DNA from 2 places in the Arthrobacter sp. YA7-1 genome. Region 2 is predicted to be linked to the other one. Evidence: riboswitches for the same ligand, from Rfam matches in the RefSeq annotation. Region 2 holds a riboswitch; the other holds the start of a gene.
What was found. A riboswitch is a leader RNA that binds a small molecule or an ion and turns the genes downstream of it on or off. The one in region 2 is predicted to bind glycine.
Positions count from the first base shown of each region.

Region 1: linked by a shared signal. The riboswitch ahead of OIT41_RS14885 (L-serine ammonia-lyase, iron-sulfur-dependent, subunit alpha) and the one ahead of lipA (lipoyl synthase) in region 2 are both predicted to bind glycine.

Region 1 is NZ_CP110114.1:3,180,961-3,185,165, reverse strand. It holds gene OIT41_RS14905 (GNAT family N-acetyltransferase) at 1-279, shown strand, start outside; gene OIT41_RS14900 (hypothetical protein) at 588-1,313, shown strand; gene OIT41_RS14895 (SDR family oxidoreductase) at 1,377-2,120, shown strand; tRNA gene OIT41_RS14890 (tRNA-Ala) at 2,152-2,224, shown strand; partial or broken gene OIT41_RS14885 (L-serine ammonia-lyase, iron-sulfur-dependent, subunit alpha) at 2,407-2,610, opposite strand; glycine riboswitch at 2,763-2,863, opposite strand; gene OIT41_RS14880 (PucR family transcriptional regulator) at 2,963-4,205, opposite strand, start outside.
Region 2 is NZ_CP110114.1:3,838,535-3,842,739, forward strand. It holds gene OIT41_RS17925 (MFS transporter) at 1-1,195, opposite strand, end outside; gene trmB (tRNA (guanosine(46)-N7)-methyltransferase TrmB) at 1,298-2,221, shown strand; glycine riboswitch at 2,308-2,407, shown strand; gene lipA (lipoyl synthase) at 2,562-3,587, shown strand; gene OIT41_RS17940 (methylenetetrahydrofolate reductase) at 3,604-4,205, shown strand, end outside.

The DNA of each region.
Region 1 (4,205 bases), 660 kb from region 2:
CAGGCCCGGGCCGGCCGCGGAATAGCTCCCACTGCGGTTGCCATGGCCACCGACCATTGCTTCAAAGCCCTTGGCTTGCACCGGATGGAGATCAACATCAGGCCGGAGAACGGGCCGAGCCTGCGAGTTGTCGAGAAGTTGGGATTCCGCGACGAAGGGCGCCGCGAGCGTTTCCTTCACATCAACGGAGAATGGGCTGACCATCGAAGCTTTGCGTTGACCTCGGAAGAGGTCCCCGGAGGCTTGCTGGCCGCTTGGCTTCGGCACGGAGCCAACTAGCCGCTTTCGGCGAATAAGGGTCATAAGTCCATTGATTTGCCGACTCTCCGACGACACACCGATGGCAATGCGGTGGCCTCCGGCTATTTGCTTCTACGGTTTTGATTGTGGACTTCCCTCTCAGCAGCTCGGTGATATTGGTCATTGCTGTCGCGCTGTGGATCGTTTGGGTTGCGCCATACATACTCCGGAATCGTCGCCAGCACATCCAGATGGCCGGTGACTTCCCAACAGATGTTATTGACGAAGACGCTCATGAACTGCAAGCCGGGGTGGTTCTGTCAATCACCCCTCGGCAGGAGAAAGCAATGGAAACCATGCAGAGCACCGCAACCGCATTGCCCGAGGTATCGGCCGGCGCCGGCGAACGGCGTGATGCTGCATCGGAAACAGCGGTCTTCAAAGTCAGATACGGGCGCTGTGCCCTTGCCCTTGCCGCCGTTCTCCTCCTGCTCGCGGCTGCCGTTTCCGGCGTCCTCCGCATTCTTGGCCTCGTTTCCGCGTGGCTGCCGCTGGGATGCATAGTGGGCGTGGTCGCGACCGTCTTCCTGCTTCGCCGACTGGCCATCCGGGACCGCAGGGCGAAGATAAACAAGGCCTTCCGGAACGCGATGGCCCCTCCAGCCGAGAGTCCCCGCGCAAGCGCTCCTGCAACGGACCGTCCGGCGACCAAGATTTTCGACGCCGAAGCCCACGCCCGTGAAGCGACGCGACTGACCGCCGTCGAACTTCGTCAAGCCGCCCTCAATGTTGCTGTCGCCGCCGGCGACAACACAGTCCGGTTTACAGCGGAATCCAAGGAAGCTGAATGGCAGCCCGTGGACGTCCCCAAACCAACATACGTCGATGCCGCCAAGGCGCCGCGGCCCGCCCCCGAGCCCCTCGACCTGCCTGAGGCTCCCAAGCCTCTCGGCAAGCCGACGTTGAAGCCAGCCAGCGCACCGTCCGTGGGCGCGTCGGTCCAGGCGCAGCACGGCAAGCCCCAGAGTGGCCTCAGCAACCTCGACGACGTCTTGCAGCGCCGCCGGGCATAACCTCCAGTGACTACCGTCTGCGTGGCAGGTGGCACGGGACAAGTGGGCCGTAAAGTCGTCCGTTTGGCGCTCGACGCCGGGCTCGACGTGACGGTGCTGAGCCGCCGCCCGCCGTCGGGCGCGTCACCAGTCCATCGCGACGGCGCGCGCTACTTTCAGGCTGACGTCACCACAGGTGCCGGGCTGGCCGAAGCCCTGCAGGGGGCCGATGTGGTGATCGATTGCTTGGAAGGGCAATTCGGAAAAGCGCGGAGGAAATTCGCCGACGGCGGCGCGCGCCTGCTCGCCGCGGCCACCGTTGCCGGAGTCCGTAAGGCCGTTCTCCTCTCGATCATCAATTGCGACCAGACCAGCGCGGCGTTTTATGTCTCCAAAGCAGACAAGGAGCGGGTCTACGCACTCTCGTCGCTGGAGACGGTTGTTGTGCGGGCCACCCAATTCCACAGCCTCGTGACGGCGGTTTTCCAGGCGGGCTCGAAAGTCCGCCTCATCCCGGTCTTCAAGGGCGCGCGCTTTCAAACGATTTCGCCGACGAATGTGGCGTCCGAGTTGCTTGCCGAGGCGTTGCGGGAGCCTTCAGAAGAGCGGCACCGGACGCGAACCATCGGCGGACCGGACATCTGGTCCATGCGTGAGCTCGCTGAGATCTGGCGCAAGGCATCGGGACGTGCCGGGCTTCTCGTGGAGGTGCCGTTGCCGGGGGAGATGGGCAGATATCTTCGGAAGGGGCTGAATCTGGTCCCAAGCCAGCGGACCGGGACAGACACGTTCGAGGCCTGGTTGGCGAAGCGCGAAGAAAGTTTGTAGCCTAGGGACACTGGCAATGCACAGTTGACCAGGGGCTATAGCTCAGTTGGTAGAGCGCTTCGTTCGCATCGAAGAGGTCAGGGGTTCGAATCCCCTTAGCTCCACAGTGAAGGCCCTCCCACCTGCGGAAACGTTGGGCAGGAGGGTCTTCGTTGTTGCTGGGGTTGCGAAATCACTAACCTGGCACTGACATCGGTCCCGGATTGAGACGGGCTCCGGTGGTTCTGCCCCTTTCGGCCCGTCGAGCCCTTCCCCCTGTTCGGGTGTGAGGAAGCGCAGCGCGTTGGGTGAGGCCCAGGTTGTGTTCCATTGCGATCTCGGCAACGTTCTTCACCTGTCCCGGGGAGCCGCCCATGACTTCGGCCAAGCCGGCGGCGGCCATCGAGGAAGCGGAGCCGACCTCGCCCTGGCAGCCCACTTCGGCGCCGGAGATCGAGGCCTGCTCCTTGTAGAGCCCCCCGACGGCGCCCGCGGCAAGCAGGAACTTCAGGGATGTCGATCGCGGCGAGGCGGTCCGCGGCTAATTGGGTTCCTCCCCGCTCTGTATCGGACCTGAGAGATTCCGCAGAACGCATTGTCGCGTTGTGTTCCGCTTGCACCGTCGGTGAGCCGGACCGAAGCCTGGCTGCTTTCCAGAGTCGCCTCGCCGCAGCGGTACGGGGGCCTGAGAGATTCCTGGGGAGGATTTGCTCCTACGGCGCCTGCCCGGTTCAGGACTGGGAGGACTCTCCCGCCACGGTTCGAAAGGCATATTCAGATTTGGGGTGATTTGGCTCACACCATACACACAACGTCAGTGCCGGGGCAACATCTGCTTGCGGACATTGCTATCGGCAGCGGGTTTACTTGTGCATGGCCTCATGGATCTGGAGCGCAAACCAAAGCTGGGCCAACGTGGAGGTTTCGGTCATGTCGAGCCCCGTCAACTCGCTGATTTTCCGGATGCGGTAGATGATGGTTTGGCGATGGGCGAAGAGCGCCGCGGCAGTCTTTTGCCATGACCTCTGAGTGTCCAAGTAGGTCTTCAAAGTCACGATGAGATCGCCTTCCTGGCTCTGTTCATACGTGAAGATCGGGCCGAGCAGCCGCTGTACCAACGCCGTTCCCTCCTCGAAACTCGTGAGCCCCAGCCAGGAGGGCCCCTCGGCGTAACGGGTCAGACTTACTGCATTGCCTTTCGCTGAACCGAGCGCCCACAGCGATTCCTGGAGTGCGCGTTGGACGCCCCCGGCAGACGTAGGCGAGCTGATGCCAATCCGGACCCCGGGCCCCGCGCAGTGGATCAAAACGTCATCCGTCACCCCCGCGGTTGCCGCTACATGAAGGGTGTTGAGACGCCGCAGGCAAGCGGCCTGAAGTCCGTGGCGCCACAGTTCCACGTGAATGTTCGCCAGCCGCTCGCCGTCGTCGGCCCCTATCGAAACCACGACGAAATTCTGCGCGGAAATCTCAAAATCGCTGAGCCTGATCTCCAGTTCCGCGATCCCGAGGCGCCCATCGAACGCCTGCAGGAGGAATTCGCCTGCTAGGCGGTGCCGCCCTTCCAGGGACAGGGCCGTTCGCGAGAGTTCCAGTCCCAGCACCGTCGCCGCATGCAGAAGCACGACGGCGTCAGGGTGCGGATCGCTTTTCGGCAGCACCACCAGCACCGCATTGGCGTGGGTGGGGATGTCCATCATCAACACGTGCCGGTCCCGAAGCCGATGCCATTGGAACTTCTTTCCGGTCATGGGTATATGTCCCGTCAGGGGGGCCAATTCCGCTTGCAGGAAGTCCGGCAACGGCTCACCATCCGGGTGCCAGGGATGGAGGCATCGCCGGTCCACGACGAAAAGCTCCGCATTGAGCTCAGCCGCGAGTCCTTGGAGAAGGCCTTGCCAGTGGTCCTCAATTGTTCCCGCCGTACGAAGCAAGTCATACACCCGTGCGGTCTGACGCAGGCGTCGCGATTCCTCCAAAAGGGAAGCTTCAGCCACGGTTCGCGCGATAGCGATGAAGGGCAATGGATACGGAATGCTAATCAGCGGCAGCGGCAGCGGCAACTGCTCGCAGGCCGCCAGGAACTCCGGCAGCAGCTCCGGAGCA
Region 2 (4,205 bases):
CACCGGTCGCTTGGTGCAACTGGCCGACCATCAAGGTTCCCGTGGAGCCCAAGCCATAGCCGACGCCCTGCATCATGCCGGAAAGGTGCGCCGCGGTATGCGAATCACGGGTCCGCAACATGATCATGGTCAACGCCACAGCCGTGAGGCTCCCCTGCCCCAGGCCCAGCAGTCCGGTCCACACCCAAATCAGGTCCGTGGGTCCGAAGATGCTCAAGGCGAAGCCGCCGCCGGTCATCAGCGCAACCACGGTGTTGATGACGCGCTGATCCTTGAACCGGGCTGCGAGCCCCGGAGCGATGAACGAACCAAGCATCTGCAGCACGATCGACACGGACACGATCAGGCCGGCCGTCCCGCCGTCGATCCCGCGGTCACGCAGGATCGGCGCCAACCAGGCGAACACGCTGAAGGACATCATCGCCTGCAACACCATGAAGATGGTGACTTGCCAGGCGACGGCGGAACGCCAGACGTTCGCACCGCCGTCGGCGGCGTTGTGGCGGACGGGATGCTGGCGAATCGCCAGAGGGAGGAAAAGCAAGAGTACGACGGCGGCGGGCAGCGCCCAGAACCACAGCGCCGAGGTCCAGTTTCCGGTCGCCGTGAAGACGGGATAGGTGAAACCGGCGCCAAGCGCTGCTGACGCGCAAATCGCCGTCGTATACAGACCGCACATGAGCCCGAGCCGGTGCGGGAAATCACGCTTGACCACGCCGGGCAGCAGCACGTTGCAGAGCGCGATCGCGGCGCCGCACGCCGCGGTACCGGCAAGGAGTGCCGGCAAGTGCCCGGCGCCGGCGAGATCCACGGGACGGATCAGCAGTCCCGCTGTGAGCACTACCATCGCGCCGAGCAACACCCTCTCGGCACCGAACCTGCGGGCCAGGATCGGCGCCAGCGGCGCGAAGACACCCAGCAATGTCACCGGCACAGTAGTGAGGACAACCACCGCCCAGCCCGGCAACCCGGCGTCGGCGGTGACTTCCGGAAGGACTGCCGAAAAACTCGAAAAAACCGTCCGCAGGTTCAGGCCGATGAGCACCAGGCAGATCCCCAGGAAGACAAGTCCGCCGCGCGTCTTGACCAGCGTGGGCTCGGGCTCGGGAAGCTCGTCGATCTCGGCGTCGACGAGGATCTCGCGGGCGCCGGGGTGCGGCGTAGTGTTCTTGGGGGCGCTTGAAGCGGGGGTCACCAAACCATTCTGGCAGTCATGCTCATACCGGGGCGCCTCATGACGGGAGCGCACCCAGGGTCCGCCGCGGGCGTTTGGTGCCGCAACGGTATTCTGGAGGAGATGAGTGAAACCCCAGAAACCCCTGAAACACCGCAGTCTGCGCGCCCCGTGACCCCCGGCAGCCAGGCCTCCTTCGGCACGTACGGCGGCCGGCCGGTCAGTTTCGTGCGCCGCGGGACGCGGCTTCAGGGCCGCCGCCAGGCCGCGTGGGAGGAGCACTCGGACCGCTGGGCCATCCAGGTTCCGCGGCACGTTGCCAACACTTCGGTACACCCGGATTACGTGTTCGACGCCGAAGCCGAGTTTGGGCGCAGGGCGCCGCTGATCGTCGAAATCGGTTCGGGCCTCGGCGACGCTGTGTGCCATGCGGCCGAGGAAAATCCGGACAAGGATTTCCTCGCCGTGGAGGTCTATACCCCGGGCCTGGCCAACACGATGATCAAGATCAACAGCCGCGGGCTCAGCAACGTACGCGTGGTGGAGGCCAACGCCCCCGAGGTCCTGGCCACCATGCTCCCCGAGGGCTCGGTCAGCGAGCTCTGGGTCTTTTTCCCGGATCCGTGGCACAAGTCCCGGCACCACAAGCGCCGCCTCATCCAGCCGGCGTTCGCTGAACTCGCAGCACGGTCCCTCAAGAAGGGCGGCCTGTGGCGGATCGCCACCGACTGGTCCAACTACGCCATCCACGTCCGCGAGGTCCTCGCCGGCTCCACCGAGTTTGAGAACGTGCACGACGGCGAACGGACCGGCGCTGAGAGCCCCCTCACCCAAGTGTGGGAATCCGGAGTCGAATCCATGGTGGGCGGGGCACCTGTCAAGGAAGGCCGCGCCCCGGTCAGCACCGAGCACACCGGCCCCAACGAGGGAGTGGACCACGTGGGCGGGTGGGCTCCACGCTTCGATGGCCGCATCCGCACCAGCTTCGAAAACAAGGCCCACGAGGCCGGACGCATGATCTTCGACCTCAGCTATCGCAAGATCTAGCTTCACGACCGCGCCTGGGTTCTTTGCGCACCGCACAGGCACCGGATACCATGTGAGACGTGTCACCGAAAGGCGGCACGTGCTTATGATCTGCGGCGGGAGAGTCCTGCCGGTACATTTTCAGCAGGCGCCGTAGGAGCAAATCCTCCCCAGGAATCTCTCAGGCCCATGTACCGCCGCGGCAAGGCAACTCTGGAAAGCAGTCCGGGCAACCGGACTCACCGACGGTGCAAGCGTCCAGCCACGAGGTGGAGACGCGGAAACTCTCAGGTCCAATACAGAGCGGGGAGGAACCGACTCATCGTGGCGCGTGAGCGCCACCTGAATTTTGGAGTTCCTCATGACCCTGGCACCTGAAGGCCGTAAGCTGCTGCGCGTTGAACAGCGCAACAAAGCCGTCCCGGTCGAACGCAAGCCCGAGTGGATCAAGGCCAAGGTCCAGATGGGCCCGGAATTCGTGGGCCTGAAGAACCTCGTGAAAAAAGAAGGCCTGCACACCGTCTGCGAGGAAGCCGGCTGCCCGAACATCTTCGAGTGCTGGGAAGACAAGGAAGCGACCTTCCTGATCGGCGGCTCCGAATGCACCCGCCGCTGCGACTTCTGCCAGATCGACACCGGCAAACCCTCCCCCGTGGACATGTTCGAACCCACCAAGGTCGCCCGCTCCGTCCAGGCCATGAACCTGCGCTACGCCACCGTGACCGGCGTCGCGCGCGATGACCTGGCAGACGAAGGCGTCTGGCTCTACGCCGAAACCGTCCGCAAGATCCACGAACTGAACCCCGGCACCGGCGTCGAGCTGCTCATCCCCGACTTCTCCGGCAAACCCGAACACATCAGCGCGATCTGCGACTCGAACCCGGAAGTCTTCGCGCACAACGTCGAAACCGTGCCCCGGATCTTCAAGCGCATCCGCCCCGCGTTCCGCTACGACCGCTCCCTGGACGTCATCACCCAGGGTCGGGCCCACGGCATGGTCACCAAATCCAACCTGATCCTGGGCATGGGCGAAACCCGGGAAGAGATCTCCGAAGCCCTGGCCGACCTGCACGCCGCGGGCTGTGACCTGATCACCATCACCCAGTACCTGCGCCCCTCCGAACGGCACCTGCCCGTGGACCGCTGGGTCAAACCCCAGGAATTCGTCGACCTCGCCACCGAAGCCGAGGAAATCGGCTTCCTCGGCGTCATGTCCGGCCCCCTGGTCCGCTCCTCCTACCGCGCCGGACGCCTCTGGGCCACCGCGATGCGCAAAAAAGGCCGCGAAATCCCCGTGCACCTCGCCCACATCGCCGAAGGCATCCAAGACTCCGGCACCACCCGCCAGGAAGCCCGCACCCTCCTCGCACACCACGCGACGGCCTGATCCGGAAGGAGCCAGCATGTTCCCCACCCGGATTGAAATCATTCCCTCAGACGGAATCGTTGAGAAAGTCCAGGCAACAGTACCGCTTTCCACAACACTCACCGTCACCTGCCTGCCCCATCACGGCATCGCGCGGACCATGGAGGCGTCCGTCAGGCTCAGCCTCCTTGGCTACACCGTGATTCCGCACCTCTCGGCACGTGGGTTGGAGAACCGGGCGCAGCTTTCCGGCATCCTCCGGGATTGCGAGGCCGCCGGGATCAGTGAGGTCTTCGCCATCGGTGGAGACGGACCTCTTGGCGCGGGCCCCTACCGATCGAGCCTTGGGCTCTTGGCGGATATCGCCGAGTACACCGGCGGCAGCATCACAGCGGGCATCGCCGGTTACCCCGAGGGACACCCCTCCGTGAGCGGGCTGGACTTGTTGGACGCCCTGCTGGCGAAACAACAGCTGGCGACGCATGTTGTCACGCAGATGTGCTTCTCCGCGCCGAAGATCCTCGACTACGCCGCGCTCCTGCGCCGGGAAGGCGTCGAGCTTCCCGTATGGGCCGGCGTGGCCGGAGCAGTTCCCCGGACAAAACTGCTGGCCTTGGCAACCCAGATCGGCGTCGGGAC